DNA from 4 places in the Plantactinospora sp. A48 genome. Region 2 is predicted to be linked to each of the others. Evidence: riboswitches for the same ligand, from Rfam matches in the RefSeq annotation. Region 2 holds a riboswitch; each other region holds the start of a gene.
The links. A riboswitch is a leader RNA that binds a small molecule or an ion and turns the genes downstream of it on or off. The one in region 2 is predicted to bind cyclic di-AMP.

Region 1 (7,471 bases), on a different contig from region 2:
ACGGGACGACCACCGCCGACCGGGATGATGCCCGAGGCGAACAGGAACGGCCGACCCGAACCCTCGAGGGTGTCCCCGATTGCCTCGATCGCGGCTCGCTCGGCCTTGTTCGAGACGGCGGGGTTGTCGAAGTCGTGCTTGTTGGCGAGATGAATCACGGCCTCCGCGTCCGCGGCGCCCGCGCGGATGCCGTCGAGGTCGTCGAGGTCGCCGCGCCGGACCGTGACGCCCATGGCTTCCAGAGCGGCGGCGGAGGTGTCGGAGCGGGCGAGGCCGACGACGTCGTGACCGGCCGCGAGCAGCTCGTCGACGGTGGCGGAGCCGATCCAGCCGGATGCCCCGGTGACGAAAACGCGCATGAATGGATCTCCTTCTTGATGCCGGCCAACCAACACCCGGTGATGTCAGTTGCTGTCGTCACCTTAGCATGATGTCAGCCACTGTCATCAGTATGCTCTCGCCATGGCGCGATGGGATCCAGGTGCGAGGCAGCGCCTACAGATGGCGGCACTGGAGCTCTACGTCCGACAAGGCTTCGAGAAGACGACCGTCGAAGAGATCGCCCAGAGCGTCGGCCTGACCGAGCGCACGTTCTTCCGTCACTTCGCCGACAAGCGCGAGGTGCTGTTCGACGGACAGGACCTGCTGCAACAGGCGTTCCTGGACGGCGTGCGCGCGGCCCCGCCGTCCGCGTCGCCACTGGAGATGGTCACCGCAGCCCTGGCGGTCTCGGCGGAGTCCTTCGCCGACGAACGACGGCCCTGGTCACGTCAGCGCCACGCGGTCATCATGGCGAACCCCGGCCTACTGGAACGCGAGCTGCTGAAGAGGGCATCGCTCGCGGCGGTGGTAGCCGGCGCGTTGCGGGCGCGCGGCGTCGCCGAGCGAGCGGCCGTCCTCGCGGCGGAAACCGGCGTGACGGTTTTCAGCGTGGCCTTCTCCGAGTGGATCGCCGAGGACGAACACAGGTCACTAGCCGAGGTCGAGCGTGAGGTGCTGGAAGAACTGAAAGCACTGGCAGCTTGACATTCGTCGCCGTCGAAGCCCCGATGGCCGGCGGCGATGCGCAAGATCAGTCCGAACGGTGCAAGATCACGTGCAACCTAAGCGCGGACGGTGCAGTCTCGACGCGTACAGGACATAACACAACCAGAATCACGCGACACCAGTAGGGCGTAGTTGAAGCTTTACCGGCGGACGCCCACGCCCGCCGCATGGCCCACATCGCCCGCTACCCGGCGGCGACGATCCGGTCAATTGACAGACATCCGCCGATCAAATCAATTGACAGACATTAATTGATGCGGTCAACTGGCGACACCCGTATCCCCCGGCTCACCCAGGAGGACCCTCTTGCGTACGCTCCTGACCCTCGCCGCGGCCGCCGTCTGCGCCGCCGGTGCACTGGCCGTCCCCGCAGCGGCGGCGCAGGCCGATCCGGCCGGCACCGCCCCGGCCGGCGCGACCGTCCCGGCCGACGCCTGCGCCGGTACCGTCCAGATCCAGTCGCTCACCTTCGACCCGCCGCGGGTGGTTCCGGGCCAGGCCGTCCACGCCACGGCCGTCGGGCAGAACTGCACCGCCCAACAGCAACAGGTCGGCACGGCGATCTACGCCCGGTTCGTCGGCTCCACCCCCGGCATCCCCACCGGCTGCCCGACCCTCCCCGCGCTGCCTGGCTGGGCGGTCACCGTCGATCCGGGCGCGACCTTCAGCTGGCGCGAGGGTTACTCTGTGCCCTCCGGCTGTACGGCCACCGGTCTGGAGGTCACGGCCCGGTTAGACGCCACCGGCGCCCAGCTCGCCCAGACCGCCACGGTGCCGATCGACCCGCCGCCGGCGATGCCCTGCACCGTGAGCTACCGCACCGGGAGCGAGTGGCCGGGAGGCTTCACCGCCCAGATCACCATCAAGAACACCAGCACCGTGCCGGTCAACGGTTGGACGCTCAGCTTCACCTTCCCCGGTGACCAGCACATCGTCCAGTCCTGGTCCGCCACCGCCCAGCAGAGCGGTGCCACCGTCACGGCCCAGAACGCCAGCTACAACCCCCTGGTGGCACCGGGCGCCTCGGTGGTCTTCGGCGTCCTGGGCACCTGGCAGGCCAGCGACGCGGTGCCGATCGCGTTCAAGCTCAACAACGTCAGCTGCGCCGCCGGGTAGCCCGCGCACCGGACCGCGGGGCGTCTGGGCGGCCAGGCGCCCCGGGGGCCATGTCCAATACCGCCAGAGCGCGACCGTTGGTGCCTACGAGCAAAACGGAAGCCCTGGCGGGACCATCGGTCCTGACCAGGGCTTCCATGTGTGGAGCGGGTGACGGGAATCGAACCCGCACTGTCAGCTTGGGAAGCTGATGTTCTGCCATTGAACTACACCCGCAGGCGGGCCTCACTCTACCCGGTCGATCGGGCTCCGCGCACCGGGGTACCACCGCGCCGCACCACGCCGGACAATCGCACAATGCCGGACCGACCGACCCGCCATACCCGACCGGCCACGGCGGCACGCCAGACCCACCGGCAAGATCACAGAATACGGGCTCGTCCGCTATGAGCGGGATCGGACACAGACCCGAACGACAATCGCAACGCATCGTTGTTTTCAGATGCCTCGATAGCTTGTAACGTCTCCTGCACGTTTCACCACCGGCGCGACACACCCCCGGTCGCGCCGCCAGGAGAAGAGGTCTGCCCATGGGGCTGCGTCACCACCTGCCGACCTGGCGATCCGCCGGCGTCGCCTCCACCTCACTCGCTCTCGTCATCAGCGGTGCCGCCTTCGGCGTCACCGTCGCACCGGCCGCCGCGATGGCCGCCGAATCGCACGGTTGCACGCCGTCCGCCGACGCGCCAGCAGCCGCGAAGGTACGCGCCGGAGGCTCCGCCAAGCATGACCCGGACGCGCTGAGCACCGCCGAGGTCTCCCGGCGCGAAGCCGAGTTGACCAACATGCTCAATGAGCGTGCCCGCGGCAAGGCGCTCGGGCCAACGGTGCTCGCCTCGATCACCATTCCGGTGGTCGTCCACGTCATCGAGGAGAACACCACCCGGGCCGGCGGCAACATTCCGGACTCGATGATCACGTCGCAGATCAGCGTGCTGAACCAGGCGTACGCCGGGTCGACCGGTGGCGCGGCCACCGCGTTCGCCTTCCAGCTCCAGAGCATCGACCGTACGGTGAACCCGAGCTGGTACCCGATCGTGGAGGGGTCCTCGGCCGAGCGGAGCATGAAGAGCTCGCTGCGTACGGGCGGCAAGAACACCCTGAACCTCTACCTCGGTGAGCTGAGCGACGACCTGCTCGGCTGGGCGACCTTCCCGACCAGGACCCTGAGCAGCCAGGACGGCGTGGTGGCGCTCAATGAGTCGCTGCCGGGCGGTACGGCCACCAACTACAACCTGGGTGACACGGCCACTCATGAGGTGGGCCACTGGCTGAACCTCTACCACACCTTCCAGGGCGGCTGCGCCGCCAGCGGCGACCAGGTCTCGGACACCCCATCCGAGAAGTCGGCCGCCTACCAGTGCCCGACCGGCCGGGACACGTGCAGTGCGACCGGCGCCGACCCGATCCACAACTTCATGGACTACACGTACGACTCCTGCATGTACCAGTTCACGGCGGGCCAGGCGACCCGGATGCTGAACGGCTGGAACACGTACCGCGCGCCCTGACGGCCGATTGATCCACGGCCGCGCGCGAAGGTCCGACCGGGCCAGCGGCGGCGGATGAGAACGGCGGTGCACACGGCGGCGCCGGCCTCCCGGGGAGGGGAGACCGGCGCCGTCATCGCGTCCCGGCGTTAACCGGGGGCCCTTCCTCTACGAAAAGCGATAAGAAGGTGCCCTTCCTTTCAGTTCAGACGTGTTCGGGGCGGCGGGAGCGGGTCCGCCGGCCACCGGAGATGGTCCGGACGCTGGTGCCGGGTCGGGTCGCCCCCGGGTCCAGCCAGACCTGTACGGCCGGCGGGCCGGGTCGGCCGCCGTTCACCGGGCCCGGCCCGTCACCGCGCCGGGCCACCATGGCGACGTCGACGGTGAACTCGAACAGCCGCCAGTCGACGTGCGGCGCGGCCCGCAGCTCGCCGGCCAGTTCGGCCACCCGGGCCCGATCGGTGACCGGGCGGGCCCGGCCGGCCACGTACGCCTCGTCGTCGCTGTCCTCCGGTGGGAACGAGTGCAGCGCGTACCGGCCGTCACGTTCCAGGTCGCGCCGCTTGGGTGAGTCGACGACGAAGCAGTAGAGCCCGTCGGCGGTGATCACCGGCGACACCGGATGCACCCGCGGGCCACCGTCGGCACGCACGGTCGCCAGGTAGCCGAGGCCCGGCCCGTACTGCTGGATGAGGCCACGGATGGCCGCGGCGAGCTGGGGCTCGTCGGTGGCGAATTCGGTCCAGGATGCCATGCGACGATTCTATCGAACGCATGTTCGAAGGACCATCCGAACACGCCAACCGGGCCCCCGAGGTGGTCGTCATGCGACCGACCCGGGGGCCCGTTGTGTCGTGGCGGAGGGGCGACTCAGCCCAGCCAGCGCGGAGGCGGCGGCTGGGCTGAGTTCAGCGCGGAGGGCGACTCAGCCTGGCCGGCCGAAGCCGACGATGGTGCCCTTGCTGAGCGGCCTCATCCGGACGTGGTCGCCGCTCTGCGGCGCGTGGACGATCCAGCCGCCGCCGACGTACATCCCGACGTGCGCCAGGCCGTTGAGGAAGACCAGGTCACCGGGTTGCAACTGAGAGCGGCTGACGTGCCGCATCGAGTTGTACTGCTGCGCCGCGTTGTGTGGCAGGTGCACGCCCACCTGGGCCCAGGCGGCCATCGTCAGCCCCGAGCAGTCGTACGAGCCGGGCCCGTCGGTACCCCAGATGTACGGCTTGCCGATCTGCTTGCAGGCGAACTTGACCACCTTGCCGGCGTCGCCACCGGGGTACTGGGCCGGGCAGGGCGCCGGGGCGAAGGCCCCACCACCGCCGTTGCCGTACACCTTGAGGCGCAGCTTCTGCAGCCGGTCGATCTCGGTGTCGATGTCCTTGGCCTTGGCCGCCAGCTCGGACTCGGTCTTGGTCAGCTGGGCGACCAGCAGGTCGAGCGGGGCCTTCTGCTCGGCGTACCTGCGCTTGAGGTCGGCGGCCTGTTGCACGTCCGCCTGCTGCTGGCGGGCGAAGTGATCCAGCAGCTCCAACTGGTCCACCAGGGCGTTCGGGCTGCCGGTGGTCAGGATCGCGTTGATCGCCGACGCCTGGTCACCCTTGTACGCCTCGGCGGCGAAGCCACCGACCTTGTTCATCGCGAGGTCCACCTGCAACTGCAGGGGCTGGATCTTCTTCGCCAGCGCGTCGGCCTGCTTCCGCTTGGCGGCGAGCTCCTGCTTGGCGGCGTTGTGCTTCTCGATCGTGGGTTCGAGCTGGTTCCACTCTTCGTCGATCTGCTTCTCGATCTGCGCCACCGACGGATCGGCGTGGACCGGCGCGGCGCCGACCAGCAGCGTGAGCGTGCTGGCCACCGCGGTCAGCGTGACGGAAACTACGGCCCAACGGGTTCGCGACCGGGGTCGGGCGCCGGCGTACTCCGCCGGGCTCACGGACCGGGGCCGCGAGGCATGGCTAGCCACCGAGGCTGGTACTCCTTCTCCCCTTCCCGCCTACCGGGTTAGCTGACGGGTTCGGGCGGAAGAGAGACGCCCTACTGCGGGAAGCCCGCAGATTCACCCCTGGGACGTGGGTCCCCGGCTCATCGAACGATTCGGCGGTGTCGAGTCGTTGCCGTCCCGGTTGGACGGTCTACCGCCGCCTCGACGGTGACCAAGGGTAGGTAAGGCGCCGGAGCGAACGCAAGCCGGCACGCAAGTTCCATCGCTACGTATAGCGGACGGTCGCGGAGGGTCGCAGATATGAAGAAATTTTACGACCGGACGGGGTCCCACCGGTATCCATTGACGTGAAAGCGCGCAGCGGCAAGGGTGGCAACGCCAGTCATCACCGGCAGATGGAGGTCCAATGCACCATCCGCAACTCGCCGTGAGCAGACGGATCCTGCTCAGTATCGCACTGGTCGGGTCGGGCGTACTCGTCCCGGTTGGCAGCGCACCGGCCCTGGCCGGTCCGCCCGCCGATTCCCGGCAACAGGAGTACGCCGCGGCGGCGGCCGAGTACGGCGTACCGGACGGTGTCCTGCTGGCCGTCTCCTATCTGGAGTCGCGGTGGGACACCAACGCCGGCGCGCCGAGCACCGCCGCCGGCTACGGGCCCATGCACCTGACCGACGCCCGGTACGTCCGGAGCCGGCCCGTGCCCGGCCACTACGACGCCACCGAGGACCCGCGCGGTGATTCCGCCCGCCCCATGACGGTACGGCCGGCGAACGACGCCCGCGCTACGGCGGACACCGGTGACGCGCCCACCGCGGCCTCCCTGGAGACCGTCACGGCGGCAGCCGGGCTCACCGGAACCGACGCCGGGACCCTGCGGACGGACCCCGCCAGCAACATCCGGGGCGGCGCTGCGCTGCTCGCGTCGTACCAGAGGCAGTTGGGTGGACCGGCGGGCAGCGGGAGCGACCCGGCGGCCTGGTACGGCGCGGTCGCCCGGTACTCCGGCGCGGACACCTCGGACGCCGCGGCGGCCTTCGCCAACGAGGTGTACGCGACCCTCCGGACCGGCGCGGAGCGCAGCACCGACGACGGTCACCACCTGCGGCTCGCCGCGCGCGCGATCGAGCCGGTCCGGTCCTGGCTGGACCGGTTGGGGCTGCGCGCCCCGAAGCCACGCCCGGACGGCCTGGAGTGCCCGACCGACGTGGCCTGCGTCAGCGTGCCCGCACCCTACGAGCAGTACGGGCCGACGGTCGGCGACTACGGCAACCACGACCTGTCCGACCGGCCCGGCCGGCAGCAGGTCGACTACATCGTCATCCACGACACCGAGGGCAGTTGGGCGACCACGCTGGATCTGATCAAGGATCCGACGTACGTGAGCTGGAACTACACCATCCGCTCGGCCGACGGGTTGATCGCCCAGCACGTCAGGACCAAGGACGTGGCCTGGCACGCCGGCAACTGGTACGTCAACGCCAAGTCGGTCGGCATCGAGCACGAGGGCTTCGCCGCGCAGGGCACCTGGTACACCGAGGCGATGTACCGGGCCTCGGCCAAGCTGGTCAGCTACCTCGCCCGCAGCCTGGGCGTCCCGCTGGACCGGCAGCACATCATCGGCCACGACAACGTTCCGGGCATCACCCCGGCCAACGTCAAGGGGATGCACTGGGACCCGGGCCCGTACTGGGACTGGTCGCACTACTTCGACCTGCTGCACGCGCCGCTGCGGGGCATCGGCACCCCGGTCGGCGGCACCGTCACCATCGACCCCGACCTGGCCACCAACCGGCCGGCGTTCACCGGCTGTGACGCGCCGGGCGTGCCGTGCCCGGCCCGGGGTTCCTCCTCGGTGGTGCTGCACAGCGCCCCCAGCGAG
Region 2 (7,471 bases):
GTTCCACTGGTTCAGCGTCACCGTCGCGGTGCAGGCGGCGCCGTCCGGCGGGTTGCTGGTGGGCGGCGCGCTGGTCGGCGGGTTGCTGGTCGGCGGTGCGCTGGTGGGCGGCGCGCTCGTCGGCGGGTTGCTGGTCGGCGGCGCCGTGGTCGGGACCGGCGTGCCGCTGTTCAGCGCATCCAGCACCGCGTTGTACGCCGGCTTCTTGTTGCCGTTGGCGTCGAACAGCAGCGGATTCTGCGAGGAACGCCACGAGTCGGAGTCCCGGATGCCCCACACGGTGATGCCGTTGCAGCGGGCCACGGCGAGGCAGTCGGTGACCACGTTGCGGTACCAGGTGGAGTTCGCCTGCTCGATGTCCAGCTCGGTGATCTGCACGTCGACCCCGAGCGCCGCGAAGTTCGACAGCGTGGTGCGGTAGTTGCTCGGGTACGGCGAGTTGCTGTTGAGGTGCGACTGGAAGCCGACACAGTCGATCGGGACACCACGGGACTTGAAGTCCTGCACCATGCGGTAGACGGCCTGCGTCTTCGCCTGGTTCCAGTCGTCCGTGTTGTAGTCGTTGTAGCAGAGCTTGGCGCCGGGGTCGGCGGCCCGCGCGGTACGGAAGGCCACCTCGATCCAGTCGTTCCCGGTGCGCTGCAGGTTGGAGTCGCGCCGGGCGCCGCTGCTGCCGTCGGCGAACGCCTCGTTCACCACGTCCCAGGAGAAGATCTTGCCCTTGTAGTGACCGGCCACATTGGTGATGTGGTTGATCATCGCGTTGCGCAGCGCGGTGCCGGACATGTTCTGGGCCCAACCGGGCTCCTGGGCGTACCAGGCCAGGGCGTGGCCGCGCATCCGCTGGCCGTGCGACAGGGCATGGTTGACGATCTGGTCGGCGCTGGAATAGTTGAACTGGTTCTGGTTGGGCTCGGTGGCGTCCCACTTCATCTCGTTCTCGGGCGTGATCATGTTGAACTCACGGTCGAGAATCGTGGTGTACGCCGACTGGGACAGCTTGTACGCCGCCACCGCCGTGCCGAAGTAGCGGCCCTTCTCGGCCGCCGCGCTGCCCAGCGTGGTGCCGGCGCTGGCCGAGCCGGCCATGGTCAGCACCAGCCCGGCGGCGAGCGCGCCGGCGGTCCCGGCCAGCACGGCCGCGCGGGTGCCTCGACGGGCTCCCATCGGCCGGTGGTCGGGTAGCGGATCGGTTCTCATCTGGCTTTACCTTCCGGGCTCGCGGCAGAGCGGATCTGGCCTACGACTCGCCCGTGCTCGACGAGCGTCGATGAATATTACCGATAAACTTTCGGAAACATCAAGGACGTCTATGGGCGAAGATCCTGCCGCACACGCGGATATGGCTTCGAAAGTTTCGATCCCGCCCCCGGTCCGGACGCTCGGGCCCCTCAGGTGCGCGGGAAGGAGGCCCAGATGTGCTTGGTGTCCTCGGTGGCGTACCAGCCCACCTCCAGGGAGAACGCGCGGGCAAGCTGAAGGCCGCGACCACCGGAGCCGAGCGGCCGGGTGTCCGAGAGCTCCGGCATGGACCGCAGGTCGCGGTCGGCCACGTCGAGTACGAAATGGTCGTCATGGCAGAGCAGTCGCACGGTCGTCGGGGGCAGCCCGTGGCGTAGCGCGTTGGTGGCCAGTTCGGTGGCGACCAGCACGACCCGTTCGGGGACCTCGTCCAGGGCCTCGCCCGCCAACAGGGCGTGGCCGGTCAACGCCTCGTGCAGGGAAGCGCGCAACCCACTCAGTTCGGTTGGCGAGTCCAGTACCCATCGGCGCAGCTCAACGGCCTCTGGCAGCGGCGGTGATGTACGCAGCGGTCCCATCGCCCCGGATTACCCAGCGCGGGCTTTCGTCATCCCTGCGGGGGCGACCTTGGGGGTCAAAAAACGAACCCCCGATCCCTGCGATGCGGACCGGGGGTTTCGTCGTGGTGCGGTCAGTGCTGCCGGGGCAGGTCCCTGACGAACTTCGTCCATGCGACCGGGGCGAACGCCAGGGCCGGCCCGGTCGGGTCCTTGGAGTCCCGCACCCCCACGATGCCGGGAAGGTTGCCGGCGACCTCAACGCAGTTGCCCTGACTGCCGCTGCGGCTGCTCTTGCGCCAGCGCGCGCCAGCGGGAAGGTCACTCATGGTTGCCACTCTCCTTGATTTCGGCCAGCAGGCGTGCTGATTCGTCGGCGTCCAGAGCGTAGCCTTCCAACATTTCCCACGCCTCGGCATATGCCGCCACTTCTTCCGGCTTGTCCAGGTACAGCGCTCCGGTCAATGACTCGCTGTACACAGTGGTCGGCTCGGCCGGCCGGGTGCCGAGGCGGGGAAAGTCGAGAATCACGAATCCTCCGGCTAACGAGGCATGATGCGGGACGGTTACGAGCGGAACCACTCGAATCCGTACGCTGGGTCGATCGACGGCCCGGAGCAGGTGGTCGAGCTGTTCCGGCATTCCCGGCGACCGGCGGCGTAGCGCCGCCTCGTCGAGGATCACGTCAAGCCTCGGTGGTCTCGGCCTGGTTCTGGTCAAGAGTTGCTGGCGTTCGAGCCGAAGGGCAACGGCTTGTGCGACCGCGTCCTCAGCGATTCCCGGCTTGCTGCCGATGACGGTGGCGGCGTACTCCTGTGTTTGCAGCAATCCGGGGATGAGGGCCGGTTCGTACTGCCGGAGCTGGCTTGCGGCGGCCTCAAGGCCGACGTACAGCTCGAACCATTTCGGTACGGCGTCGCCGTACGCCTGCCACCAGCCTCGGGCCTTGGTCTCCCGGGCGAGGCTGGTCAGCGCCTCGGTCAGGTCCGCGGGCACCCCGTAGAGCTGGCACATCAGTTTCACGTCGTGGGAGCGCAGGGATGTGGAGCCGGCCTCGATCCGGTACATCCGGGCCCGGGACCATTCGAGTTCCTTGGCCGCCGCTTCGATGGCGACACCGGCCTCTTCCCGAGCCTGTTTCAGGTATCGGCCGAGCTGTCGCCGGGGCACGCTCGACCCGGCATCCGTTTGTGTCACGTCTCGCCCCTCACGTTCTCGTTGTGCCGTTTGAGACAGCTCTACCGTTCCGCGCGAGTCAGTGTCAATACCGGACTGAAATTCTCGATCAGATCCGTTGCAACCCTGGACTGGGACCGGTAGACCTCGAGGTAGCCGGTGTCAGGAGCGCCGCCAGCAGGGCGTGCTCCGGGCGCCGGGCAAGCGGAGGTGGCGGCGGTGGAAGACGGCCCCCTGGTCGAGGTCGGCCAGTTGATCGACGTGGGCGAGTCGGATTGGTTGTCCGGACACGGTCGCCTCCGGATGCGGGTCACCGAGGTGGCGGACACCGGTGGTGTCGACCCCCGGTCGATGGAGTGGATCGTGCTGGCCGGCGTTCCGGTGGCCGCCGGGGGCGTCCACGGCGGGCCCGTCCGGGTGCTGGTACGGGTTGCCGCGCTCGCGGGCCGGCCGACACCCCCAGCCATCCGCCGGCCGGTGTCGGCCGTCCGGCACCCGATCATCGTGCGGCACAATCCGATAGCACCGCTGTGGATCTGCCGGGACTGTGCGTTCCCGTGGCCCTGTCGCCCCGCCCGCGCGGACCTGCGGAGCCTCTACGTCGACGACCCGGTGGGGCTGTCGATGTTCATGGCCGAGTGCCTGCACACGGCCATCGCCGATCTGTTCGAAGCCTGCTCCGGGGCACCGTCGGTAACCCCGGCCGAGCTGTTCGACCGGTTCGTCGGCTGGACCCGCCGGCAGCCGGACGGTCCGGCCGCCGGCCAACGCCGGCAGCCGGTCGGCCCGGCCACCGACCAGCCGGTCGGCCCGGCCACCGGTCGACCGGCGCGGCCGGATGGTCCGGTCACCCGTCGCCAGCGGCAGCCGCCAGGACTGGACCGGCGGCAGCCGCGAGAATCAGAGCAGTGACATGTGTACGTGGTCGGTATGGTCCGACGGTCCGCTGTACGACTTCCACCCCGTCGCCGGGAACCAGATCTGCTTGTACCAGATGACGTAGTAGATGCCGAGCCGGTCGGCGTTGCGGATCAGGAACGCCGCGAGGTTGTTGCCGTACAGGATCTGGTCCTTGTTCTGCGCGTGGACGAAGCCGCTCCTGATCAGTGACCAGTCGCAGGCCCGGCCCTTGGGGTGCTCGAACGGTCCGCCATTGCGGTGGCAGCCCGCGAACCGGTTGAACCCGGCCTTGCGGGTCTCCTTGTAGGCGTTCAGGGTCCGGGCCGTGACGCAGCCGCTCGTCGTCGGGTCCTTCTTGTTGCAGGACTCGCGCGGCCAACTGCCGTCGGCGGCCCGGGGGGCGGCCTTCGCCACCGGCGAGGTGGCGGAGACGAAGCCCTTGCCGATCTGCCGGTTGCCACCCAGCAGGTCCAGCGACTTGTCGACGTTCTCCTTCTGCTTCGCCATGACGGCGGTGAGCCGCTTCTCCTCCTGGACCTCCTCGTCCAGGGCGGCCTGGGCCGCGCGGGCCCGGTCGCGGGCGGCGTTCAGTTCGGCGATCTTGCCGTCGTTGACCTGGTTGATCTCGTTGAGGCCGGTGGCCCGGGCCAGGAAGTCGTCCGGCGAGGAACTGTCCAGCAGCATCGCCGCCTGGCCGGCGGGCCCGACCCGGTAGGCCGAGACGGCGATCCGGCCGATGTCCGGGGCCAGCCGGTCCCGGGCCTCGTCGGCACGGCGCGCCTCGTCGGCGAGTTCCCGCTGCCGCTTCAACGTCTTGTCGAGCTTGGCCTTCGCCGTCACGTAGTTGCGGTTGGCCGTCTCCAGGGCCTCACTGAGCAGCCGGTCATCCCCGTCGCCGGTGTGACCGGACGGGCTCTCCTCGTCGGGACCCTGTCCGGTTGAGGAGGGATTCGGAGTGCCGGGGGCGGCGATGGCGGGTCCGGGACCGACCGCGACGACCAGCGTCGCCACCGCCGCGATCACCGAACTCCACCACATCGGTCGCAGTGCCAATCCGCTCTGTCCTTCCGTGACCGCCGGCCGGGTTAGCTGCCGGGCTCGGGACGGAAGCTGCCCCTACCGCGTCCGACGCGGATTAGCCCCAGTTACCTGGTTCCCCGACTCACCCGGATGGGTGATTAGGCGGCGCCACCGCAGGCGCCACGCGCGCCTATCGGCGATGACCGGGCGTGAGGTTACCTCACGGTGATGGACGGGGGCCACCGTCGCGTCGCTGTGTAGCTGATCCATCACACAGGTGTCCAAGCTGGAGGCTTGAGCGCGCGTCCGCCGGATCGACGACAGAACATATTCGTCGGTTACTCAAGGTGATGAAGGGGCCATTCGGGCCGGTACGGGGGCCGGCTCGACCCGGGTGGCGGGGTGGTCGTCGAAGGTTGGCGGGGCGGTCGCGGGAGTTCGATGGAAGAATCGGATTTCAGGTACTTATCTCCTGATTTCCCCCAAATGGTTATGCTCCGCCACAAACAAGTCATCGGGGGAAAAATGAGCAGGTCAGTCAGGTGGGCAGGCCGGTGGCGGCGTGTCGCCGCAGTCGCGGCCCTCTCGGCACTCGTCGCGACGATCCCCGCCGTTCCGTCATGGGCCGCGGACGACACGGATCCGGCACCAACCGTCACGGCGGCGGCGATCGGACCGGTCAACCCGGTCGCGCCGGCACTGAGCTTCGGCGTGATGACCGAGGGCAACGCCAACGTGGTCCACGACGAGAACGAGGGCACCATGGCCGTGGGAGGTGATCTCTCCTTCGGCAACTACCAGCTCGCCAACAACACCGCCGGCTCGTTCGTGGTCCCCGGCGACAGCCAGCCGTCGGCGCTGGTGGTGGGGGGACGGGTCAACTTCGCCGCCAGCGTCCCCGGCACCCGCCTCCAGGTGCTCTCCCAGGGCTACGCCAAGATCGGCAACCTCACCGGCACCTTCGTCCGGGACACCGACAACAACGGTGCCGCGGTGAACACCCGCATCCTGCCGACCAACGACTACGAGGCTCATCCCCGGGTCGAACTGACGATCCGGCAGCCGCCCGCGAATGTCGGCCCCACCTCGCCGATCAACTTCGCCGCCGCCTTCGAGTCCTTCCGGACCACCTCGACCGGGCTCTCCGGTTGCGAGAACACCGTGGTGCTCCGTACGCCCAACGGAGCTGTGCTGCCCCGGCCGATCCCGCCGGGTAGCAACGCCGTGGTCACGCTGACCAGCGGCGTCACGAACGTGCTGAACCTCAGTGCCACGGACCTGAACAACATCGACACCCTGACCTTCGCCGACCAGCCCACGGCGAACACCCCGCTGCTGATCAATGTCGACACCAGCGGGGTGGGGAACGTCTTCGCGTGGAACGCGCCGAACTTCTCCGGCATCGGCGGCCAGCAGGCGCGGTACGTACTGATCAACTTCCCGACCGCCACCCAGCTCACCCTCACCGCCGGGGCCCGGACCGTCGACGGCAGCATCTACGCGCCCAACGCCGACCTGATCGACCTGTCCGCCAGCAACACCGAGGGCAGCATCATCACCCGGACCCTCGACCACGAGGGCGGGGAGATCCACTACTTCCCGTTCAGCACCACCCTGTCCTGCGGCAGCCCCACCGAGGCCAGCATCGACCTGGTGAAGTCGTCGACCACCTCGCTGATCAGCGCCGTCGGTCAGCAGGTGCCGTACTCGTTCCACGTGGTCAACACCGGTGGCGTCCGGCTGACCGACATAGCCGTCAGCGACACCCAGACCCCGCCGTCGTCGGACGCGGACCTCGGCCCGATCACCTGCCCGGTGACCGCGCTCGACCCCGGGGAATCAACCGTCTGCACGGCGACGTACACGGTGACGCAGGCGGATCTGGACAACGGTGGGGTTTCGGACACCGCGACGGCCCAGGGCACCCCGACCGGGAGCACCACGCCGGTCAGCTCCGAACCGTCCGACCTGACCATTCCGGCCGAGGTGCTGACCCCGGCGATCTCGGTGCTCAAGTCCTCCACCAGCGGCACCATCACCACCGTCGGTCAGCAGGTGCAGTACCGGTTCCAGGTCACCAACACCGGTGGGCTGACCCTGACCGGCGTCAACGTCACCGACGCGCAGACCCCGCCGTCGTCGGACTCGGATCTGGGTCCGATCACCTGCCCGGTGACCACGCTGGCGCCGGGGGCGTCGACGACCTGTACGGCCACGTACACGGTGAGCCAGGCGGACCTGGACAACGGCGGGGTTTCCGACACCGCGATCGCGCATGGCACCCCGCCGGGGACTACCACTCCGGTGGACTCGGCGCCGTCGTTGTTGACCATCCCGGCGACGCCGCTGAGCGCGGAGATCACCGTGGTGAAGTCGTCGACGACGACCACGATCACGGTCGCCGGTCAGCAGGTGCCGTACTCGTTCCACGTGGTGAACACCGGCGGCTTGACGCTGTCGGGCGTGAACGTGACGGATGTGCAGACCCCGCCGTCGTCGGACGCGAATCTGGGTCCGATCACCTGCCCGGTGACCACGCTGGCGCCGGGGGCGTCGACGACGTGTACGGCCACGTA
Region 3 (7,471 bases), on a different contig from region 2:
CCGGCGTTGTGCATCTTCTCCCGGGCCACCGGATCGGCGGCGCCACCGGTCACCGACCGCTCGAGGTTGTCGAAGATGAGCCGGATGGCGTGCAGTGCCAGCGCGTCGGTGAAGTCGCTCGCGTACACCGACACGTACGCCTCGGTGGCGTGGGTGAGGGCGTCGAAGCCGCTGTCGGCGGTCACCGCCGGCGGCAGATCGGCGGTGAGCGCCGGGTCCACGATCGCCACGCTGGGGGTCAGCGCGTAGTCGGCGAGCGGATACTTCTGCCCGCTGGCCGGATCGGTGATCACCGCGAACGGGGTCACCTCCGCGCCGGTGCCCGAGGTGGTCGGCACGCACACCAGCCGGGCCCGGGAACCCAGGGTGGGAAACCGGAAGGCCCGCTTGCGGATGTCGGAGAACTTCTCCTTCATGTCCGCGAACACCACGTCGGGGTGCTCGTACAGCAGCCACATCACCTTGGCGGCGTCCATCGGGGAACCGCCGCCGAGCGCGATGATGGTGTCCGGGCGGAACGACCGGATCACCTCGGCGCCGCGCTGCACGGAGTCCATCGTTGGTTCGGGCTCGACGGTGTCGATGACCTGGACGGTGACCGGTCCCGGCCGGTCGTTCAGGATCCGGCTGATCCGGTCGACGTAGCCGAGCCGGGTCATCGTGGCGTCGGTCACGATGGTCACCCGGGCGACGTCGGGCATGTCCCGCAGGTACCGCAGGGCGTTGCGCTCGAAGAAGATCTTCGGCGGGATCTTGAACCACTGCAGGTTGTTGTTGCGCCGACCCACCCGTTTGATGTTGAGCAGGTTGACCGCCGAGACGTTGTTCGACACCGAGTTGTGGCCGTAGCTGCCACAGCCCAACGTCAGCGAGGGCAGGTAGGCGGTGTAGATGTCCCCGATGCCGCCCTGGGACGCGGGCGCGTTCCAGATCACCCGGACGGCCTTGACCCGCAGCCCGTACGCCTCGGCGACCGCGGCGTCGTCGGCGTGGATGACCGCGCTGTGGCCCAGCCCGTCGAACTCCACCATCTGCTCGGCGTACCGGAATCCCTCCTGCTGGTCGTGCGCCCGCAGCACGGCCAGGACCGGGCACAGCTTCTCCCGGGTGAGTGGCTCCGCCGGGCCGACCCCGCCCGTCTCCACCAGGATCAGCGAGGTGTCGGCGGGGACGCTGAACCCCGCCTGTTCGGCGATCCAGGACGCGGACCGGCCCACCGCCTCCGGGTTGATCCGCCCGCCCCCGCGTTCGCCGCCCGCGCGTTCGCCGTCTGCGCCGGCCGGCGGGAAGAGGAACCCCTCCAGCAGCGCCTTCTCGGCGGCGGTCGCCAGGTGGGCGTGCAGCCGGCGGAACCCGGCGAGCGCGGCGTCGTACACGGTGTCGTCGAGGATGACGGCCTGTTCCGAGGCACAGATCATGCCGTTGTCGAACGTCTTCGACAGGACGATGTCGTGTACGGCCCGGTCGACGTCGGCGCTCGGATGCACGTACGCCGGGACGTTGCCGGCGCCCACGCCCAGCGCCGGCTTGCCCGCCGAATAGGCGGCCCGGACCATGCCGTTGCCACCCGTCGCGAGGATCACCGACACCCCGGGGTGCCGCATCAGGGCACCGGTGGCCGCCACCGACGGCTCCTCGATCCACTGCACGCAGTTCTCCGGGGCGCCGGCGGCGATCGCCGCGTCGCGGACCACCCGCGCGGCCTCGGCGCTGCACCGCTGGGCGGCGGGATGGAACGCGAAGATGATCGGATTGCGGGTCTTGAGCGCGAGCAGGCTCTTGAAGATCACCGTGGAGGTCGGGTTGGTGACCGGGGTGACCCCGGCGACGACGCCGACCGGATCGGCTATCTCCACGATGCCGTCGACGTCGTTCCGGCTGATCACGCCCACGGTCTTCAGCCCGGCCATGCTGTGCGGAACGTGCTCGGCGGCGAACATGTTCTTCACCGCCTTGTCCTCGAAGACCCCGCGCCCGGTCTCGGCGATCGCCAGTTCGGCGAGCGCACCGTGCCGGTCCAACGCCGCGACGGACGCCTTGCCGACGATCCGGTCGATCTGTTCCTGCGTGTACGACCCGTAGTCGACCAGCGCCTTCGCCGCGGCCGTGACCAGCGCGTCGACGGCGGCGTCCACCGGTCCGGGCACCTGGTTCAGCACAACTCCGCCCTCCTCCACCGGGCGTTCGATACGCCCACGCCGATCATCTCGGCCGGGCCACCACCGTGACTGCGGGCGAAGGGCTCACCGGACCCGGGCCATAGGTCCCGCCGTCACGCACCGGCAGGCCGGGCCCGGGTCGGATGGTCGATCGCCGGGCTGTCAGCGTGGGCCCCCGCACGGCTGGCCAGGGCGCCGGTCAGGGCCGGCGTCGGGACCGCGGCAGCGCGGCGCGCGGTGCCGGCCCGTCGCCCGGGGACCGGGCCGAGGCCAGTTCCGCGCGCTGGGCCAACCGCCGTAGTCGACGCCCGACCACCCGGTCGCTGTGCCAGGCGATCCACAGGCACAGCGCGGCCAGCGGCAGTTCGACGACGAGCGCCAGCACCACGGACAGCAGCAGGTCCGGGCCCGGTGAGGTGGTGACGTCGAACCAGGCGTCCACCGCCAGCATGGTGGCGGTGGCGGTCGCGGCCATCGCCACCCGCCGGTGTCCCCGGTACGCCTGGACGGCCGTCAGCGCCAGCAGGAGGATCAACCCGACGTCGAAGCCCACCCAGGCGGCCCGGTAGTGGGCGGCCACGGCGTGTCGGGGGAGGGTGGCGGCGAGGTAGCCGACCCAGGGCACCGCGAGTGCCGCCAGCGCCGCGAACACCGGCGCCACCCAGCGGGGGGCCGGGCGGACGCTGGCGCCCCCGCCCTCGTCGACCGGCAGTTCCGAACCGCTCATCGCCCGACCCGCCATCTCTCCGACCCCCGAACGGATCGCCCAGACCGACCTCGAACGGCGGGACCGCCCGGATCCACCCGATCGGTGCGATCCCGACACCGAGCGGATCAGCACGGATTCGCCCTACCCATCCCGCCCGGGTGGCGAAACCATACCGGGTACCCGCTCGTCCGTCGGCTACCCACTCCGAACCCCTTGTGTCCCATCGGCGCCGCCTTGGGTGTTTCGGTGGTCGAGTGGCTCACCGGTAATTGTCGAGAACGATGACCGGTGTCACTTCCGTCAGCGGGTCGAAAATCGGTCAACGTGTCTTCCAGGAGCGGTGTTGCTCACTGTTTAGCCAGCTCACGGGCTTGGCAGGAGCGGGAGGAGCCCAGTAGTGTCGTCGCGTCCATGTTGGTTTGTTGGCCACTGTTGGGTGGCCGCCGACACGGATCCGCTTAGTCGTCCACAACGAGCCGGGGACCCAATTTCTTTCGGGGTGAATCCGCGGGTGCAGACCCGTGGTAGGGCGATCTTCCCGCCCGAATCCGTCAGCTAACCCGGTAGGCGGTTTCGGAAGGAGTTCTTCTTCGTGCACCACTCACCCCCGGGGATCCCCCCGATCCCGATCCCGACCGGCGTGTCCGCGCCCGATCCCGCTCCGACCGGAGCGGCGTCCTGACCGAGGCTCGCCAGTCGAGCCAGGCCCGTCACGCGAGCACCGCCGGTTGAGGTGGTCCGATCCCGGCCACCTGTTCCCCCGGATCCGCCTGCCGTGGGTGAAACCCCCACCCGCGACGGCGGTCGACAAGCCACACCACGAAGACCCGACCGGACGCCCCGCGCGCCCGCGTCCGGTCGCCGTGCTCGCCCGCGGGTCCTGGCCTGGCGGAGCCGCCGATCCACCGCGCCCCCGGGCGGGCGGGTCGGGACTTCCCTGGAGGATCCCCGTGAAGCTTCGTTATCCACAGCAGTTCCGTTCCGCGCTGGGCCGGCCCGCCGGCCGAGTCGCGCTGGTCTCCGCGGGCGCCGCCATCGCGGCCGTGGTGACCGGCGTGACCGTGACCGGCGTGGCCGAACCGGCCGACCAACCGGTCCAGACCCGGGTCGCCGCCGAGCTGGCCCAGCCGGCGGAGGCGGCCCCGGCCGAGGTGCCGGCCGTTCCGTCGGCCACCGCGGCGCGGTCGTCCGCGCCGAGCCCCTCGCAGACCAGGTCGTCCGCGCCGGCGAAGCCCGCCAGGCCGGTCGCGCCGAAACCGCCGGCCGCCCGGTCGCTGGCCTACGACTACGAGGCGCAGATCAACGGTTACTACTGCGGTCCGGCCGCCACCCGGATCGCGCTCACCGCGGCCGGCCTGCACCCCAGCCAGGACAGCCTGGCGGCCCGGCTGAACACCACCGAGAACGGCACCGACTCGGCGGCCGACACCACCCGGGTGCTGAACAGCGTCGCCAGGACCAACTTCTACTCGACCCGGGAGATTCCTGGTATGCCGACGACGGGGCAGGTCAGCCGCCTGCGGTCCGACGTCGTGACCGCGATCGCCAGCGGGCACGCCATCGTGGCCAACATCGTCGGCAGCCAGGTCGACACCGAGGGCGGCTGGCACGACTACAGCGGCGGTCACTACCTCACGGTGGTCGGCTACCGGGACAACGGCCGGGTTCTCAAGATCGCCGATCCGGCGTTCGTCAACGGCCAGAGCCAGTACTGGATGAGTGCCGACGACTTCGCCGCCTGGATGGCCACCCGCGGCTACTCCGCCTGATCGGCACCCGATCACCAACGCGCCGGCCGGTGTCCGCAACCATGGACACCGGCCGGTGTCGATCCGGCGGGCCGTTCGGGTGACCACCGACGTGCCACCGAAGGTCCGGCCCGATCTGGCGACGGAATGGCCGTCAGGTGGAGACTCCGGGCTGCGGGTGGGTAACCGGCGTGTCGTACGCGACCTGGGGTGACCCTGGTCGTCGCGACCGTCGCCGATCATGTTTGGATACCGATATGTCTGTTCAGCGTGGTGCGGGTCCCGCACGCGGCCGTCGACCGGCCGGGGATCCGCCGCCGGCGGGTGGTGGGCGACGCTGGGTAGCGGTGGCGACCCTTCCGGAGCTCGCCCGGGCACTGCTCAGCGACGATCTGGGTGGACGGGACGAGGTGCCGCGACACGTCGCCGACCGGGTGACCGCCGAGGCGGAACGGTGGGCGGCATACGGGTTCGGCGCCGAGAACATCCGGCCGTGGCTGGACCTGCCGCCGGAGGCGGCCGCGTACCTGGTCGAGCGGGGTGTCCTGCCCCGGGTGCTGGACCTGCCGGTCGAGCTGGCGCCCGCACCGGTGGCGCTCAAACTGGCCATCACCAGCGGGCGGCTGCCGGTCGAGCGGGCGTACGAGCTGCTGGTCGCCACCGGGGAACACCGGCCGGCGGCGGACGCGCCGGCGGCCCCCGAGCCGCCCGCCGGACAGCCGGCCGGACACCCCGGCGGTACGCGCGACGAGGCGCCCCCCAGGGTCGGGGTGACGTGGTCCGGGCCGACCATCGGCGCGGTCCCCGACCGTGGCGCGGACCGGGACCGGGACCGGGATCGGCGCCCGGTGGCACCGGTGATCTTCTCGCACGGTACGCCGGAAGGCTGACCTCGGCCGGGTGTCACCGCCACGGCCGGCGGCCGGTGTCCGGCTGGTAGAGCCGGTACGCCCCGATCGTCCGCACCACGCCGCTGGCGCCGCGCTGCTCGAGGAACCGCTGGAAGGCCCGGTCCGCCGGCCCGTCGAGGTCGAACAGGTACCCGGGCCGGGGTGCCGCGTCGACCTGCTGCCGGTAACCCGCCCACCGGTTCTGGCCGGGCCGCAGGCGCTGGTCGAGCACCGCGCAGGCGACCCGCTCACGGGCGTTGAAGACGAGCCGGTCGCAGGTCCAGTACTCGGCGTAGACGTACCGGACACCGGCCAGCCGCAGCGCGGTGGCCACCTGCCGCGCCTGCCGCTCCTCGTCCCGGGTCGGGCCGACCCGACCGAGGAAGTCGGCGGTCGCCCAGACCATCGTGGTGGTCAGCGCGGCCAGCAGGACGGTGGCGACCCCACCGGCGAGGATCCGGCCGGGTCGGTCGGTGCCGAGCCGCCGGTCGGTGCGGAGCCGCCGGTCGCCGAGCCAGGTCGCGGCCCGCCACAGCGGCCAGAGCATGATCGGCAGCGAGACCTGGAGCAGGGACAGGTAACGGGCGCTCTGCAGCGGCGCGGTGCCGGCCAGGTCGTTCCGGACGTACCCGACCAGGGTCAGTGCCGCGCCCGCGACCAGCGCGAGCCGGACGGCGGCGCGGACCCGGCCGTCCCGGCCCGTCCGGCGGTCCCGGCGCAGTTCCCAGCCGGCCAGCACGACCGCGGCCAGCAGCAACAGCAGATAGAGCCCCGCCCACCAGATCCGGCCGGGTACGCAGCCCGCCGGCGGGCAGGCGCCACCGGCCAGCGGTACGCCGACCTCGACGGCACCGTGCAGCCGTTGCCCCAGGGTGGCCGGCGCGCTGTCGCCGTGGCTGAGTTCACGCAGCACCGACAGCGAGTCCTGGCCGTCCGGCGGGTGGAGGTTGGCCAGGATCAGCGGCAGCAGGCCGACGGCGAAGCCGGCCACCAGCACCAGCCCGGCCCGGCCGATCAGTGCCCGTCCGGCCGCGACCAGCAGCGCCGCCCCGGCCGCGGCGAGGTACGGCAGGACCAGCCAGTCGTCCCAGAGGACCAGCCCGGACAGCAGTCCGAAGCCGGCGTACCCGATCCAGCCGCGCCGCATCCGGCGTTCCCCGACGGCCAGTGCGAGCAGCAGCAGCGCGACGACCGCGGGCCTGGTCTCCGGCCGGCCACCGACGGCGGTGAGCTGATCCTGGATCACCCGCTCCGAGCCGAGCGCGAGCAGGCCCACGGTGAAGGTGGCCAACCAGGGCGAGCAGATCCGTCGGGTCAGTCGGTAGCTGCCCAGCACGAACAGCGCCCAGAGCGCGAGCAGGGGCAGTCGCAGGGCCGGCCAGGACGGTCCGGCGACGGCGAACAGCGGCGCCGCCAGATACGACTCGACGGTGCCCATGTAGCGCTGGCCGTACAGGAAGACCGGTTGGTCGGTGCCGGCCGCGATGTGCATGGCGGCGATGCCGAAGGTCGCCTCGTCGCTGTTGCCGCCGGGCACGGTCAGCAGGACGAGCACCAGCCGGTAGCCGAACCCCAGGGCGCCGAGCAACAGCGCCACCGCGGCTGGCCGGTCCGGCGCCCGGCGCGCCCAGCCGGCCCGGCCGGGCCGCCGCAGGCTGCCCGCTGTCGCCACGGCCTCTCGTCACCCCCGAACCCATCCTCGCAGCCAGGCGGATGAAGCGGATCTTTTTCGCGAACCGCGTGACCGCACGGCCCGGAAGCCGGGCGTGGCGTGCCGGTGGCGCCGGGGTGTGGCAGGGTGGCAGCGTGTCGCTCACTCCCGTCGGCGAGGCGGTCGACCCGCGCCGCCTGCACCGCGCCGCGCGGATCGAGGACGCCATCCACCAACTGGCCGAGCGCCGGCTGCGCCGGCGCGGCTGGCGACCGCAGATTGTCGCGTACACCGGTTACGGCGGGTGCGGGTGG
Region 4 (7,471 bases), on a different contig from region 2:
ACGCGCACACGGCGTACGGCCTGCCGCCACGGATCACCCGGCTCATCCGGCTGGCCGAGACCACCGGCGCCGGCGTACTGGCCCGGTGCGGGACGTTCCGACCGCCGCACGCCCTGCTCCGGGCCCTGCGCCCGACGCTGCGCTGGCTGCTGTTCGGCGACCGGTGCGAGCCGACGGACATCCGGTTGACCACCTCGGCGGTGGCCCGCGCGTCACTGCGGTCGATCGGTGGCTTCCGCGCCTCGATCGGGGCGCAACGCCGGCTGGACACCCTCGCCGGGCTGCCCGACGTACCGATCGCGGCGCTGGTCGGCGACCGGGACCGGTTGACCCCGCCGCCGTGCGCCGAATCCATCGTCCGGACCCTGCCGGCGGTGGAGTTGACCGTCTGCCCGGGTGCCGGTCACATGCTCATGATGGAACGCCCGGCCGAGGTCAACGCCGCGTTGCTCGGCGTGGTCCGGCGGGCCCTGGCCGCGGCGCCCGCCCGGCGTCGTACCGGCCGACGCGGCCCGGCCCGGGCGGTACGACGCTCCGCGCCGAAGGCCCGCGTCCCGGCCGCCACGGCCGGTACCGGCACCCCGGTCGGCGCCGGCGGCACGGCCGGCGGTGGAGCCGCGCCCAAGGTCCGGACCGGCGCCGGCCACGCCGAGGCGGCCCCTCGGACGCGGCCGGCCCGGGGCGGCGACGTATCCTGATCGGTCCCCGATCGGCGCCCGCGCGCGATCCGGCCCGCCGCCCACCGCCGTCAGGAGCCCGCACGTTGACCGACCGCACCATCCTCGAACAGGAGATCGCCGCCGAGCAGCGGCACCTGGACCGGGTGTACGCCCGGCTGGCGCAACTGCGCCAGTCGGCCGCCCGAGCCGAGCGGGAGGGTTACCGGCTGGCCGGGGTGGGCAACTTCGGCGCGCTCGTCGAGCGGGACGCGATGGTCTACCACGCCGCCCGGCGTCGGCACGTGCTGGACGCCGAACACGAGGGGCTGGTCTTCGGTCGGCTCGACCTGCGGGACTCCTCCGTGCTGCACCTCGGGCGGCTCGGCGTACGTGGTGAGCACTCCGAGCCGCTGGTGGTGGACTGGCGCGCACCGGCCGCCGCGGCGTTCTACCAGGCCACCGCCGCCGACCCGCAGGGGGTGGTACGCCGGCGGATGATCTCCTCCAGCGCCGAGCGGGTGACCCGGATCGAGGACGACCTGCTCGACCCGACGGCCGCACCCGACGGGATGCGGGTGGTCGGCGACGGTGCGCTGCTGGCCACGCTGAGCCGGGTCACCGGCACCGGGATGCGGGACATCGTGGCCACCATCCAGCGGGAGCAGGACGAGGCGATCCGCTCCCCCGCCTCCGGTGTCACGATCGTGTCCGGCGGACCGGGCACCGGCAAGACCGCCGTGGCGCTGCACCGGGCGGCGTACCTGCTGTATTCGGACCGCGCCCGGTTCGCCGGCGGCGGGGTGCTGGTGGTCGGCCCCTCCGGGGTGTTCGTCAACTACATCTCCTCGGTGCTGCCCTCGCTGGGCGAGGACACCGCCACCCTGCACTCGCTCGGCTCGATGGTCGTCGGCCTGACCGCCACCCGCACCGAACCCGCGCCGGTGACCGGGGTGAAGGGGTCGCTGCGGATGCGCCGGGTGCTGGAACGCGCGGCCCGGGACGCGGTACCCGGTGGGCCGACCGAGCTGCGTCTGCTGTACCGGGGACGGCTGCTGCGGCTGCGCGCGGACGAGCTGGACCGGATCCGCGATCGGGCGCTGCCGCGCGGGGCGCGTCGCAACGAGGTACGGCGGGCCGGCATCGACGGCCTGTTCGCGGCGCTCTGGGCGCAGGCCCGCGAGGCCGGGGGCGGCAGTCCGTCCGGGCGGCGCGAGTTCGAGGACGAGCTGGCCGAGCGGTCCGACTTCCGGGACTTCATCCGCGCCTGGTGGCCCCGGCTGCACCCCTGGCACGTGCTGGCCTGGCTGGCCGATCCGGCGCGGCTGCGGTCGTACACCGCCGGCCTCCTGTCCCCGGCCGAGACCGAGCTGCTGGTCGACTCGTACCGGAAACTGGACGCCGAGGGTCCGTCCATCCCGGACGTGGCGCTGCTGGACGAGCTGGACGAGCTGATGGGCCGGCCACCGAGGCCGGCTCGCAAGCGTCGCGACCCGTTCCTGGTGGCGGGTGGGGTACGCGAGGTCAGCACGTACGCCGACCGGGAGCGCGCGGCCCGCGCCGAGACGGTCCGGCGGGACGAGGACTACCGGGAGTACGCGCACGTCGTGGTCGACGAGGCGCAGGACGTCTCGCCCATGCAGTGGCGGATGCTGGGTCGACGGGGCCGGCTGGCCTCGTGGACCGTGGTGGGTGACCCGGCGCAGACGGCGTGGACCGGTGACCCGGCGGAGCTGGTCCGGGCCCGGGACAAGGCGTTGGGGCGGCGGCAGCGGCACGAGTACACCCTGTCCACCAACTACCGGAACTCGGCCGAGATCTTCGCGGTGGCCGCCGAGGTGATCCGGGAGCTGGATCCGGACCTGGTGCTGCCGACCGCCGTACGCAGCACCGGTGTCCCGCCGGTGGCCCGCACCGTCCGCCCGGACGAGTTGCCGGCCGCCACGGTCGAGGCCACCGCCAAGCTGCTGACCGAGGTGGCGGGCACGGTCGGGGTGATCACCCCGGTACCGCGCCGGGACGAGGTGACGGACTGGCTGCGGGAGCTGTCCGGACCACGGTTGCAGGTGGTCAACGCGGTGCAGGCCAAGGGGATGGAGTACGACGGGGTGGTGCTGGTCGACCCCGCGGGAATCCGGGCCGACTCCCCGGCCGGGATCCGGACCCTGTACGTCGCCCTCTCCCGGGCCACCCAACGCCTCACCACCATCACGCTCACCTCCTGACCCTCGCCCGGTCAGCCGAGGACCACGTTCACAGCGCCGCCGACGGTCCGGCCCGCGGTCCAGGTGCCAGTTGCATATATAGCAATGTGAGCATAGCTTGGGTTGGGAGGGTGACCGGTGACGGAGGGTGGTCAGGTGGGCGCGGGGCACGACCATGGCGGACAGGTGCTGCGGGCCGCGGACCGGCACCGCGGACGACTGTGGGCGGCATTCGCCATCCTCGCCGCGCTGATGGTGGTCGAGGCGGTCGCCGCGCTGCTCACCGGCTCCCTCGCGCTGCTCTCCGACGCCGGGCACATGTTCACCGACGTGCTCGGCATCGGCATGGCACTGGCGGCCATCACCGCCGGCCGGCGGGCCGGTAACGACCCGCAGCGGACCTTCGGCCTCTACCGCCTCGAGGTGCTGGCGGCGCTGGCCAACGCCGTGCTGCTGTTCGGCGTGGCGCTGTACGTGCTGGCCGAGGCCATCCGCCGGTTCGGCGACCCGTCACCGGTGCGACCCGGCCCGATGCTGGTGGTGGCGTTCCTCGGGCTGACGGCCAACATCGCCGCCTTCGGCCTGCTGCGCGCGGGCGCCAGGGAGAGCATCAACGTGCGGGGCGCCTACCTCGAGGTGCTGGGTGATCTGCTCGGCTCGGTCGGGGTGATCGTGGCCGCCGGCACCATCGCGCTGACCGGCTGGTGGTGGACCGACCCGCTGGTGGCGGTGGGCATCGGCCTGTTCATCCTGCCCCGCACCTGGCGACTGGGGCGGGCCGCCGTCCGGATCCTGGTGCAGGCCGCACCCGAGCACCTGGACGTGCCGGCCGTGCGGGCCCGGTTGTGCGCGCTACCCGGCGTCGCCGACGTACACGACCTGCACGTCTGGACGCTGACCCCCGGCATGGAGGTGGCCTCGGCCCACCTGACGCTGCGGCCGGAGACGGAGGTCGGTGACGTGCTGACGGCGGCCCGGATCGCCCTGCACGAGGAGTTCCGGATCGAACACGCCACGTTGCAGGTGGAGCCGGCCGCCCGACCGGACGGCTGTGGCTCCGCCGGCTGGTGATTAGGGGACCCTTAAGTTTCGGCTGTCCAGGTGGACTTTTCTGACAATTACCCCAAGACATCGAGGTGTCGACGGAGCCACCTCGGCCCACCGGCCGTAAACTCGGCTCCGGTTTCCGCCGGGAGGCGCCCACCGGTGCCTGCGGAAACCGCCGCCTAATCGCCCTCGGGCGAGCCGGGGAACCACGTACCAGGGGTGCATCCGCGCAACCGCGGTAGGGATCTTCCGTCCCGAACCCGTCAGCTAACCCGGTCGGCGGCTGACGGAAGGACGCTTCATGGCACCTGCTGGACGTACCGTCGCGATTCTCGCGGCGTTCCTGGCGGCGGCACTGCCGCTCGCCGTGTCCCCCACCCCCGCCGCCGCGGCGCCGCTCGCCGGCCTGCGGGCCGCACCGATCGCCGGCCTGCGGGCCGCGCCTGGCGACACCGACAACGAGGGCGGATCGGCCAGCCTCCGGGAGCAGCTCGACGCCGCCTCCCGGGGCTACCTGGACGCCAGGGCGAAGCTCGACAACTCCACCAAGCGCCAGAAGGACCTGGCCAGACACCTGGGTGAACTCGCCGGCGAGGTGGAGATGCGCAGCCAGACCGTCGGCGAGCTGGCCGGGGCGGCGTACCGCACCGGGCGGCTCGGGCCGGTCACCGCCCTGCTCAACGCCACCTCACCGGACGGCTTCATCGACTCGGCGGCCCGGCTCCAGGCGGTGGCCGGCAACGAGGACCGGCAGCTACGGGCGTTGCTCGACACGCGCGATCAGGAGACCCGGGCCAAGGAGGCGATCGACAAGGAGATCGGTGAGCAGCGCACCCAGCTCGCCGTGATGGCCAAGCGCAAGCAGCAGGCCGAGCGGGCCCTCGCGGTCTCCGGTGGTGGCGGCAGCACCACGGGTACGGGTGGCACGTCCCGGGCCGTGGCCAAGCCCGCGCCCCGCAACTCCGACGGATCCTGGCCACCCGAGTCGTGCAGCGTCAACGACCCGACCACCTCGGGATGCATCACCCCGCGCACCCTGCACGCGATGAACGAGGCGAAGGCGGCCGGCTTCAACCACTTCGTCTCGTGCTACCGCAGCGGCGGATCCGGCGAACATCCCAAGGGCCGGGCCTGCGACTTCGCGGCCGCCAAGGGCGGGTTCGAGGGCGTCGCCACCGGTTCGGACAAGACGTACGGCAACAACCTGGCCGCGTACTTCATCAAGAACGCCAGCCGGCTGGGCGTGCTGTACGTGATCTGGTTCAGGCAGATCTGGCTGCCGAGCAGCGGCTGGAAGGCGTACAGCGGCGGCAACGGCGACCCGTCCAGCGACCACACCAACCACGTGCACCTGTCGGAATACTGACTCTGGCTGTCCCCGGCCCGCCTCCGGGCCGGGGCACCGGCCGTGACCGGCCACCGCCGGGTACGTCCGGTGTCGTACGCCGGAATCCGCTTCGGGCACCACGACGGGCGCCCGCTCGCCCGGCAGCATCGGCACCATGAGGATCTCGCCACGCGCCCGTAAGGCGTTGCTCACCGCCCACGTGGTCACCTCGGTCGGTTGGCTCGGTGCCGACCTCGTCCTGCTGACCTTCGGCATCGCCGGGCTGGTCGGGGCGGATCACGCGGTGGTCTACCCGGCGGCCCGGTTGGTCGCGACGGTGCTGTTCGCGCCGCTGTCCGTGGCGGTCTGGGTGATCGGACTGCTCAGCGGGCTGGTCACCCCGTGGGGCGTGCTGCGCTACAAGTGGGTCGTCGCCAAGCTGGTGCTGACCACCGCGATGCTGCTGCTGGTGCTGTTCCTGCTGGTGCCGATGGTCCAGCATCTCGCCGACGCCGGGGCGGCCGCGACGGCACGCGACCGCGCGGACCTGGTGATAGCGCCGACGGTCTCGTCCAGCCTGTTGATCTTCATGACCGCACTGTCCAGCTTCAAGCCGTGGGGCCGCACCCCTCGGGGACGCCGGACGCCGGGCACCGGCCAGGGCCGGCGGGACGCGAAGAAGAGCGGGATCCCAGGCGACGGCCGGAAGGCGGCCGGACGGCCCGCTCAGACCCCGGGCAGGGGCGCCTCGGAGGCGCTGGCGCCCGCGAAGTAGGGCTCGGGGGCGCCGAACAGCCCGAGCAGGCCGGTCACCCACAGCTGGCGGTGGACGAACCTGCTCGGCTCGGTCACCACGAGCTTGACGCCGCTGACCTCGGCCATCTGGAAGCCGCCCACCATCGCGCTGATGCCGACCGAGTCGATGAACGTGACCCGACGCATGTTGAGCTCGATCCGGGAGGGTCGGCCCTTGGCCAACACGCCCGCCACCGCTTCGCGCACCTCAAACGCCGTATCGACGTCGATCTCCCCTTCGGGCGAGATTTCCACGATTCCACCGGGCAGTATCGACGTGCTGATCGACAGGCTCACGCGAGCACCTCCACTCGCCCGTACCGGGCGCCTCTAGTACGCGGGCCGCGACCGAGCGTATTCCTCGCCGGCTCCGGTCGCCACCCCTCCGGCCGAGCAATCTATGCGGCCAGAGGGAATTACCCGGACATTTCCGGGCAACTCACCCAACGTTTCACCACGGCGCACCGGAGCCCTCGCTCCGATTGGGCCGCGGCATCCCACCCTAGCCGTCCCACGCCACCCCGCCAGTCGAATAGCCCGGCCCACCGCCGCTGACCACGGCAAAGACCCGGCAGTGGCATTCACCACGAGTCGCCCGCGTCACTCGCGAGCCGGTCAACGCGCCGGTCGACGGGCGGTCCGCATCGGCCAGCCGCGACGGGGCGTGCTGATATCCTGACCGTTCGTGATCGAGCGGTACGGCAAGATGCGATCACGAGGCGTGATCGCGAGTTTGCCACCGGGCCCACGGGGGCACCTCGGGGAAGGTAATCGCAACTGCGCCGAGCCGGACACATCTGTCCGATGTGGTCAGTGATGTTCGGCAGCCGAGGAGGGACCACCGATGTTCGGAACCAACCTGCTGGACCGCCGGGGCAGGACCGAGCGGATCGCCGACCAGGCGTGGGAACATCTGGTCGCCGCGGTCAACTCGGCCGGAGAGACCGTCCGTGACGCCGCGCTGGACACCGCTCAGTCGGCCCGGTCCGCGACGGCGGGGCTGACCGACGACGCGCGGGACCGGGTGGGGTCGGTGGCGGACGAGGCATGGCAACGCGCCAGCCGGGCGTTCGACGCGCTCGCCGGCCGGCGCCCCGGCCTGCCCTGGGCGTACCTGATCGGTGCCGGCCTGGTCGGCGTGGCCATCGGCTGGGCGGCTGGTACGGCGGCACGGACCGCCATGGCCAGGGACAACACCGCCCTCGGGTCGACCGATCAGGTCGAGTTCGTCGACGTGGACCGTCCGGGGTCACCGGTCGCCCGCGACAACTGAGGATCAGGCGAGGACACGCCAACCCGCGAACGCGCGGTCAGGCGTACCACCGGAAGCCGGGACCGCCGGCGACGACGCCGGGGCCGACGGGGTGGGGCTGCCGTCCGTTCCCCGGCTCGGCCCCGGTAACGCCGATGCGCTGGTCACCGGCGCGGTTTCCGGGGCGGAG

Region 1: linked by a shared signal. The riboswitch ahead of ACXN5W_RS08160 (C40 family peptidase) and the one ahead of ACXN5W_RS29905 (coiled-coil domain-containing protein) in region 2 are both predicted to bind cyclic di-AMP.
Region 3: linked by a shared signal. The riboswitch ahead of ACXN5W_RS07260 (C39 family peptidase) and the one ahead of ACXN5W_RS29905 (coiled-coil domain-containing protein) in region 2 are both predicted to bind cyclic di-AMP.
Region 4: linked by a shared signal. The riboswitch ahead of ACXN5W_RS14670 (coiled-coil domain-containing protein) and the one ahead of ACXN5W_RS29905 (coiled-coil domain-containing protein) in region 2 are both predicted to bind cyclic di-AMP.

The regions. Positions count from the first base shown of each region.
Region 1 covers NZ_JBTIXF010000010.1:112,542-120,012, forward strand. The annotation lists gene ACXN5W_RS08130 (SDR family oxidoreductase) at 1-359, opposite strand, end outside; gene ACXN5W_RS08135 (TetR/AcrR family transcriptional regulator) at 502-1,026, shown strand; gene ACXN5W_RS08140 (cellulose binding domain-containing protein) at 1,354-2,163, shown strand; tRNA gene ACXN5W_RS08145 (tRNA-Gly) at 2,306-2,379, opposite strand; gene ACXN5W_RS08150 (zinc metalloprotease) at 2,694-3,674, shown strand; gene ACXN5W_RS08155 (pyridoxamine 5'-phosphate oxidase family protein) at 3,859-4,407, opposite strand; gene ACXN5W_RS08160 (C40 family peptidase) at 4,579-5,505, opposite strand; cyclic di-AMP (ydaO/yuaA leader) riboswitch at 5,626-5,760, opposite strand; gene ACXN5W_RS08165 (N-acetylmuramoyl-L-alanine amidase) at 6,020-7,471, shown strand, end outside.
Region 2 covers NZ_JBTIXF010000111.1:295-7,765, forward strand. The annotation lists gene ACXN5W_RS29880 (glycoside hydrolase family 10 protein) at 1-1,200, opposite strand, end outside; gene ACXN5W_RS29885 (ATP-binding protein) at 1,392-1,820, opposite strand; gene ACXN5W_RS29890 (DUF397 domain-containing protein) at 1,934-2,128, opposite strand; gene ACXN5W_RS29895 (helix-turn-helix domain-containing protein) at 2,121-2,996, opposite strand; gene ACXN5W_RS29900 (hypothetical protein) at 3,195-3,887, shown strand; gene ACXN5W_RS29905 (coiled-coil domain-containing protein) at 3,876-4,928, opposite strand; cyclic di-AMP (ydaO/yuaA leader) riboswitch at 4,935-5,070, opposite strand; gene ACXN5W_RS29910 (DUF7507 domain-containing protein) at 5,421-7,471, shown strand, end outside.
Region 3 covers NZ_JBTIXF010000009.1:38,286-45,756, reverse strand. The annotation lists gene adhE (bifunctional acetaldehyde-CoA/alcohol dehydrogenase) at 1-2,177, opposite strand, end outside; gene ACXN5W_RS07265 (hypothetical protein) at 2,359-2,886, opposite strand; cyclic di-AMP (ydaO/yuaA leader) riboswitch at 3,314-3,453, shown strand; gene ACXN5W_RS07260 (C39 family peptidase) at 3,819-4,637, shown strand; gene ACXN5W_RS07255 (hypothetical protein) at 4,964-5,506, shown strand; gene ACXN5W_RS07250 (hypothetical protein) at 5,520-7,160, opposite strand; gene ACXN5W_RS07245 (App1 family protein) at 7,373-7,471, shown strand, end outside.
Region 4 covers NZ_JBTIXF010000023.1:67,534-75,004, reverse strand. The annotation lists partial or broken gene ACXN5W_RS14685 (alpha/beta fold hydrolase) at 1-491, shown strand, start outside; gene ACXN5W_RS14680 (HelD family protein) at 764-2,881, shown strand; gene ACXN5W_RS14675 (cation diffusion facilitator family transporter) at 3,017-3,931, shown strand; cyclic di-AMP (ydaO/yuaA leader) riboswitch at 4,074-4,205, shown strand; gene ACXN5W_RS14670 (coiled-coil domain-containing protein) at 4,209-5,273, shown strand; gene ACXN5W_RS14665 (hypothetical protein) at 5,410-6,009, shown strand; gene ACXN5W_RS14660 (STAS domain-containing protein) at 5,961-6,326, opposite strand; gene ACXN5W_RS14655 (hypothetical protein) at 6,874-7,302, shown strand.